One region of the Flavobacterium sp. Arc3 genome, then DNA from elsewhere that is predicted to be linked to it. Evidence: riboswitches for the same ligand, from Rfam matches in the RefSeq annotation. Region 1 holds a riboswitch; the other holds the start of a gene.
What was found. Region 1 has a riboswitch for S-adenosylmethionine ahead of QO200_RS12005 (Na+/H+ antiporter NhaC family protein). Riboswitches for the same ligand answer to the same signal wherever they lie in the genome.
Positions count from the first base shown of each region.

Region 2: another riboswitch for S-adenosylmethionine. It lies ahead of QO200_RS18780 (hypothetical protein); the one in region 1 lies ahead of QO200_RS12005 (Na+/H+ antiporter NhaC family protein).

Region 1 is NZ_JASMRI010000015.1:7,047-11,195, reverse strand. Features, by position in the region: gene sucD (succinate--CoA ligase subunit alpha) at 1-745, shown strand, start outside; gene QO200_RS12020 (hypothetical protein) at 962-1,384, shown strand; gene QO200_RS12015 (transposase) at 1,701-2,012, shown strand; gene QO200_RS12010 (T9SS type A sorting domain-containing protein) at 2,063-2,644, shown strand; SAM-I-IV-variant riboswitch at 2,743-2,839, shown strand; gene QO200_RS12005 (Na+/H+ antiporter NhaC family protein) at 2,899-4,149, shown strand, end outside.
Region 2 is NZ_JASMRI010000041.1:16,279-20,427, forward strand. Features, by position in the region: gene QO200_RS18765 (hypothetical protein) at 1-509, shown strand, start outside; gene QO200_RS18770 (DUF3157 family protein) at 657-1,076, opposite strand; gene QO200_RS18775 (hypothetical protein) at 1,094-1,495, opposite strand; gene QO200_RS18780 (hypothetical protein) at 1,905-2,291, opposite strand; SAM-I-IV-variant riboswitch at 2,350-2,453, opposite strand; tRNA gene QO200_RS18785 (tRNA-Leu) at 2,943-3,024, opposite strand; gene QO200_RS18790 (dipeptidase) at 3,137-4,149, shown strand, end outside.

The DNA.
Region 1 (4,149 bases):
AGGGGGAACAACTCATTTAGATCGTCCTGTTTTTAATACTGTACAAGATGCAGTAGAACAAGCAGGTGCTGATACTACTATTATTTTTGTACCACCCGCTTTTGCTGCTGATGCAATAATGGAAGCTGCTGATGCAGGAATAAAAGTTATTATCGCTATTACGGAAGGAATTCCTGTGGCTGATATGATCAAAGCAAACGCTTATGTTAAAGAAAGAAACGCTAGGCTAATAGGACCTAACTGTCCAGGAGTTATTACTCCAGGTGAAGCTAAAGTTGGTATCATGCCAGGTTTTGTTTTCAAAAAAGGAACTGTAGGTATTGTTTCTAAATCAGGAACATTAACGTATGAAGCAGCTGACCAAGTAGTAAAACAAGGTTTAGGTATTACTACTGCAATTGGTATTGGAGGAGATCCTATCATTGGAACTACTACGAAAGAAGCAGTTGAGTTGTTAATGAATGATCCAGAAACAGAATGTATTGTAATGATAGGTGAAATAGGTGGACAACTAGAAGCAGATGCTGCTCACTGGATTAAAGCCGATGGTAACCGTAAACCAGTTGTAGGATTCATTGCAGGAGTTACCGCTCCAGCAGGTCGTACAATGGGTCATGCAGGTGCTATTGTAGGTGGAACTGATGATACAGCAGAAGCTAAAAAACAAATCATGAGAGAATGTGGAATACACGTAGTGGATTCTCCAGCTGAAATTGGTAAAAAAGTAAAAGAAGTTTTAGGATAGTCATCTATTTTAAAACTAAAATATAAAAAGCCTCACATTTGTGGGGCTTTTTTATTATAAAATAGAATTAAAGAAATACCTTTGCACTTTATTAAAAACAGCTATTTTACCGCTTTAACTTTAATAATAATAAATAGAAACGAATGGTTTAGATAATCCTCACGATTTTGTGGGGTATTTTTTTGAGGAAGCCAATTCAAATAAAAATAAAACAATATGTATAAGGAATTAAAAAAATTTAAAGTTAGCGACAAATTTTCATTTGCTGCAGATGACAGTTTAGAACAAGTTTGTAATGCTTCAGAAGGAAGTGGCGTGTTTTTAGTGTATGCAGTAGCAGAAGAAAAAGAGTTGATCATGGTAGGTTCTACAGGAACAGTACAAAATGACGGAACTTTGAAAATTAAAAATGGTGGTCTAAAAGAAAAGATTGTTGAAGGGCACCAGTTTGCAAAAACAGGAAGGAAATATTCTTGGCCAGCGCAAATGAAAAAAGAAGATATCAGCTTGTTAGAAGTTGTTTGGTATGAAACATTCAATGATGATACTAAAGGTATTCCTACTGCTGTAGAAGGACAAGTTTTACAAATTTTCTTAGATGAAAATGGTAGATTACCAAGATGGAATGTAGCTTTCTAGTCAATTTCATAAATCATATATTTTATAAAAAAAGCTTTACTTCGGTAAGGCTTTTTTTTTTAGGAAAATAATTTATTACTAATTGATTTCTATATATTTGATTACTTTAATTTATGAAATGAAAAAACTTTACTTTTTACTTATTGGATTTTGTTTTTTTGGAAGTGTTAATGCTCAGGTTATTGATATACCAGATGTCAATTTTAAGAAAAAATTACTAGAAGCAAGTGTAGACAGTTATATTGCAACCAATGTTTATTTTAGCCCCTTATAAGTTCGGAGTGATATTTTAAATTTCAAATAGTACATTTGAGATATGAAATACAAGAAATGGAGTTTAGAAGAGAAGTTAGAAATTTTATCTTCTTGCGAAGAATCAGGAGTTGTAGAAACCTGCCGTAAATACAGTGTTAGTAAAGGAACTTTGTACAGTTGGAAGAAGAAGCATGAGAAACAAGGAGAAGCAGGTTTAAAAGTCACTTATGACGATCGTAGCAAAGAGTTAAAGCAAGCTGAGGAAGAAAACCGTATCCTACGTAAATTATTAGCTAATAAAGAAATTGAACTAGAAGTTGGACGTGAACTTTTAAAAAAAAAGTTTGGGACGTCCGATCCAAGAAAGATTTAGTTGATAGTATTTGTAGCAAGTATAAAATCAGTAAAAGCAAAGTCATTGTGATGGTAGGTATGATTCAAAGTAGTTACTACCGAAGACCAAGCCATGGTAAAAAAGGTAATAAGCCTAGTGTCTTTACTTATAATAAATCCAAAGGAATGGTAATTCAAGAAGTTGTTATTAAATCGGTTAAAGAAATCTTAAGTCATGAGTTTATAGACTGCGGATACCGTTTAATGACCTCTTATTTACATCGAGATGGCTATAAGATTAAAACATTACCAACATTAGTAGTTGGCGATACATTCCAAAATGAAGCTAATATTTATTTTGATTATAACTTTCCAATTCTGACAAACAAAGCGACATCTACCTTTAAAACCTTAGCAACTTCAGATTTTGAATTTTCAAATTACTTTAGTGTGTTTCCAAATCCAGTAAATGAGATTCTAAATATTAATTATAAAAATTCTATAGAAGTACAATCAATAGCAATTTATGATATTCTTGGACAAATGGTCATTGCTGTTCCGAATGCGACTTCAGTAACAAAGGTTGATGTTTCTAAACTGGCTTCCGGAAAGTATTTCTTGAAAATGAATACAGATAAAGGAAGTTCGAATATGAAATTTATAAAAAACTAAATTAGTTATAAAAAAGCTTTACTTCGGTAAGGCTTTTTTTTGTAAAATATTTTTTTTGATCGAAGGTGACGATTTCAAAAAATAATAATTACTTTTGCAGCCGTTATCACGAATCTCAAAAAGAGATAGCAACCTGCAACAACGAGCAAGGTGCTAAAACGATAAGCCAAATCCTTTGGAAAAAACGTTGTTTTACATTCCCATTTTTTTAGCTATTGTTTTTCGTCATATTTATATCATTATAAAACTGATTTATGACTCATTTATTGAAAAAAAAAGGAAATGCATTTGCTTTAATTCCCTTATTGATTTTTATTTTTATTTTTTTAGGAGCCGGTATATGGCTTGATGATTTCTATGCTTTACCTGCGCCAATTGCTGTTGTGATAGGAATTATTTCTGCTTTCTTACTTTTTAAGAGTTCGTCAGATGAGAAAGTAGCCACTTTGATTGCTGGTTGTGGAGAGAGTAAAATTATGACCATGTGTCTCATTTATCTTCTCGCGGGAGCATTTGCTGTTGTTAGTAAAGCAACGGGAGGTGTGGATGCAGTTGTAAGCCTTGGAATTAATACAATTGATGTCGCTTATTTTCCGTTAGGGATCTTTTTAATAGCGGCCTTTTTATCAACAGCTACTGGAACTTCTGTGGGAGCCATTGTAGCTATTGGGCCTATCGCAGTAAATCTGGCTAATTCAAGTGGAGCTTCATTGCCATTGATTGCAGGCGCTTTGTTAGGTGGTTCGATGCTTGGAGATAATCTATCGATGATTTCAGATACTACAATTGCTGCTACGCAATCATTAGGATGTAAACTGAAAGATAAATTCAAAATAAATTTATTCATTGCTTTTCCCGCAGCCATTATAACCGTTCTAGTTTTCTTTTATTTGGGACTGAACTCTGATATTACTGCAGTGGCGATTCCTAAGACCAATTTTGAATGGATAACTATTCTTCCTTACGTTCTAGTAATTGTATTAGCATTAGTTGGCATAAACGTTTTTTCAACACTGATTATTGGAACTTTATTAGCTGGATTGATTGGGTATTTTGGAAATCATTTTACGTTGATGGAATTTGCCCAAAAGATATATGAGGGCTTCACTAGTATGACTGAAATATTTTTATTGTCTATGCTTACTGGTGGTTTAGCAGCAATGGTTGATAAAGCTGGAGGAATTGATTATTTATTGTACCAAATCAAAAAGCGCATTAAAAGTAAAAAATCGGCGCAGGCTGGAATTGGTGCTTTGGTAGGTTTTACGAATGTGGCTATTGCCAATAATACAGTTTCCATTGTTATAACAGGTGGAATTGCTAAGGAAATTAGTGATGAATACGATTTGAGTCCCAAGAAAACAGCAGCAATTCTTGATATATTTTCTTGTGTAGTGCAAGGGATCTTGCCTTATGGGGCACAAGTATTGCTGATTTTAAGTTTTGCAAATGGCAAACTTGATTTTATGGATTTACTAACAAATGCTTGGTATCATTTATTTTTG
Region 2 (4,149 bases), on a different contig from region 1:
AAATCGGGGAAGGGACCCTATATGAGCGTTTTGTAGACGGGTTTCACACCATCCATTTATTTGATGAAAGGCTAAAACCAGATGAATATTTATTGAGTGCTGTCGAAAAAAAGTTTAACCGCAAATTTGATGGTGATATGGATGATTTAATAAAAGTAGTGAAAACAAATATGCTCTCAATGTTAAACGCAAAGCCCAATACGTTCGTAAACGAAAAAGCAGTTTTTCAATCCTATTTCCCGAAAATGCATTTTTTTATTACGGAGTTAAAAAAGAAAAACCACAGGTTCTATTCCTACCTGACGCTTCAAACCGAAAGCTATTTTATGCTTAACATTGTCGCCCGACAACTGAATAAAGATTTTAGAAAAAAAATTCCATTATTGACTCTTCACGATTGTATCGTAACCACAGAAGATAAAGCAAGTATTGTCAAAACCTTTATGGAAACTACTTTTTTAAAAGAACTAGGCTTTGTTCCGATGCTTAAATCTAAAACATGGGTTTAAGGGGGGGGTTTAATGTCTGTGAGCGTACTGTTACAAGAAAGTATAATCTTACAGGTAAATAATCTTTTACACTCTCAATTATGCTATAATAACAAACCCGCCTAGGTAGCGGGTTTTGTTGTTTAGTGGTCGTGAATGTTGGGTGTTTTATTTCCCTTTAAACAACTCTTCATCTAATCTTGAAAATACAGTACCCATTCTTCTATATTTCATTTTCTTTCCGCTTACACAAAGAGAATACATTCCATTTCCTTTTTGTTCAGAGATATTTAACAATTTTACATCTTTAACCTCGCATTCATTTTCAACTGCAACATGGTTTTTTAAATCCTCTGTTGTTGCGTCGAATTTTTTAAGCCAACTATTTATTCCCTTTTCGCTTTTTGGTTCTACATAATTTGGTTCTAAAGTACAATCGTTTTCAGAAACCACAGTTTTACTTATGTAGTCCCACGTTTTATCACTTTTCAAAACAACTTTTTTTCCGTCTTCTGTCGTTGCAGTTGCGCTTTGAGCTATAGAAATACTCGAAACTATAAATAAGATTGAAATAAATAATTTTTTCATAATTAAAATTTTAAAGTTTATTGTTTTATAAATACAACGCCTGCTGAGGATTCCCATTTAATTTCAGTGTTTGATATTTTACTAAAAGAATAGGTTACTGACTGTCCCATTGGATAATTAATTTTCGCACTGTATGAAGTGCTTGATATTGTCTCTTCAACAGTTACTTTTTCACCTGCTTTTCTAAATGAATCAATTTGTCCTTGTGTACACAGGTCCCCATTTAATATTAGAGTACAAAAATCATTTGAGCTAAATTTAAACCCGAGCCCTTGCCCTTGTAATGCGCCTTCCTGTTTCCATGTTCCTTGAATCCATGTTGGGGGGTTGATATCAGAACTCGAGGTACCGGAGCTATCATCTGAAGATGAACAAGAAAAAATCAAAAGAGCAGTAAAAACATAAAGTAAATTTTTCATAATATATATTTAGGTTTGGTTAATCGCATTTCCATCTGATTTTGCTAATGTATCGATACTAAATGACCGATTTTACAATGTTACTAATATTCAGTATTTGAAAAAGCTCTATATTGAGTCTTTGTAGCAATTTTTTTATAATTGTTAACGAGGATTAAATTAAAAATCACGCCCGTGAATTTAACAAATATAACACTACTAATTAAAAGAAAACATACCCACAATTAGTGATATTTGCTAAAATATTAAGATGTTTTATAAAAACGTTACGGTTTACCTCAATTTGAGTTATTAATATGCCTGCTTGCAAGTAAGTCTCTTAAGAGTATACCACGAATAATGAAAAGCAATGGAAGAAAATTGACTGTCTTTGTTTCTTTAATTATATAGCTACATTCTCGGCTTCAGTTTAATTTTTAAGCCATATGAAATTACCGTTCATCTTTATTTCACTGCTAATCCAATCAATCTCCAATAGTTCAGGGAGTTCTTGATTGATCAAACATGTGATGCTGTTTCCCGCTCCGTGAATAAGCTGCTCAAATGCGACGACAAAATCACGCTCAAAGACAAATCCTTTAGGGATTAAAATGGTATCAATGATCTTCTGCAATTCCCAAGCGGGCTCGTTCATTTCAGTCATGACCAAGAGCTTCCCATTCGTCTTTCCCCATAGGTTGTTTTCTACGGAAAAATCGTTTACCGAGAGCCCATATTTGTTTAGACTGGAAACATTAATGATTAGGTTGGTGAAGGTGATGTCAATTTTATCACTGTCAATAAAATGGATAGCCATAATGATTTGAATTAAGTTAATAATTTACAGAACATCTTGACAATAAAAAAGGGAGTTGAATAGCACTTTATTTTGGCGGGCTGCCCTCATCTTATTTACCACCGTGGACTCTCGTCTCGGTTGGTTTCTTTCTCCCGGAGGGAAAGAATCTTGATGTTTGAAGGGTAAATATAGAATTATTTTTTGGATTTATCGATATGGAACTTAACGTGACCTACCAAATGATGCTTATTCTATGCCTATAGAAGGTCAACTAGAAGGTGTGTTTTTTATCGTACTCGTTCACCTATTTTACTATAGTGCGGACTACTTGTGTTTTTAACACTTTTTAACAAAGGGAATTGCCAGTGCTTTATGCAATATCTAGAATTTTTTTTGCCAAATTTTTTTTAAAATCCCTTTCGTTATCTTCACATAAATGACCTTTAGAATACCCCGGCACCCCGTAGACGAGAATTCTCCACCCCCCCCTATTAAATGTTGAAAAAGAAGTTTATTCCATTAGTTAAATAAAATACGTAGTCGAAGTTTCATTAGGTTAAATAGGTTCATTTACACACACAATTATGAAAGAGGGGATGTATTGGGGGAATACAAAAAGCAAAAAAGACTTAAAAAACTGATTAACAGCTGTTTAAGTCTTAATGTATGTGCGGATAATAGGACTCGAACCTACACGCCTTGCGGCACCAGATCCTAAGTCTGGCATGTCTACCAATTTCACCATATCCGCGTGCAATTGTGGGTGCAAATATAGTCATAAGTTTGAACTTTCAAAACATTTTTTAAAAAAATTTTTAATTCTATTTTTTGTACTTTTGAAACTATAAAAAATTAGTTAATAAATGGAAAATATCAAGTCATACGTACAAGAAAACAAAGACCGTTTTATCAACGAGTTAATAGAATTATTAAAAATGCCATCTGTAAGTGCAGATGCAGCCTACTCGCAAGATGTTATTGAGACTTCTGAAGCGGTAAAAGTAAGTCTGGAAAAAGCAGGTTGTGATTTTGTAGAAATCTGTGAAACTGACGGTTACCCTATTGTTTATGGTGAAAAAATAATTGACAAAAACTTGCCAACGGTATTAGTTTATGGTCATTATGATGTACAGCCGGCAGACCCGATGGAGCTTTGGACTTCTCCCCCATTTGAGCCTGTGATAAAAAAAACCGACATTCATCCGGAAGGAGCCATTTTTGCACGTGGTGCCTGTGATGATAAAGGACAAATGTACATGCACGTAAAAGCATTCGAATACATGATCCAAAGTAATACTTTGCCTTGTAACGTGAAATTCATGATTGAAGGTGAAGAAGAAGTAGGAAGTGTAAACTTAAAAACCTTTGTTGAAAACAACAATGAAAAGCTTAAAAATGATGTGATTTTAATTTCAGACACTGGAATGATCTCAAATCAACAACCTTCTATTACAACAGGTCTTCGCGGATTAAGTTATGTCGAAGTAGAAGTTACAGGACCCAACCGTGATTTACATTCCGGTTTATACGGTGGTGCAGTGGCTAATCCAATCAATATTTTGGCAAAAATGATTGCTTCTCTTCATGACGAAAACAATCATATTACCATTCCTGGATTTTATGACAATGTAGAGGAACTATCTCTTGAAGAAAGAGCCGAAATGGCAAAAGCGCCATTCAGCTTGGAAAAATATAAAAAAGCACTTGACCTGAAAGACGTTTATGGCGAAAAAGGATATGTGACTAACGAAAGAAACTCTATTCGTCCTACATTAGACGTAAACGGAATCTGGGGAGGTTATACTGGTGCAGGAGCAAAAACGGTTATCGCAAGTCAAGCGTTCGCTAAAATCTCCATGCGTTTAGTACCCAACCA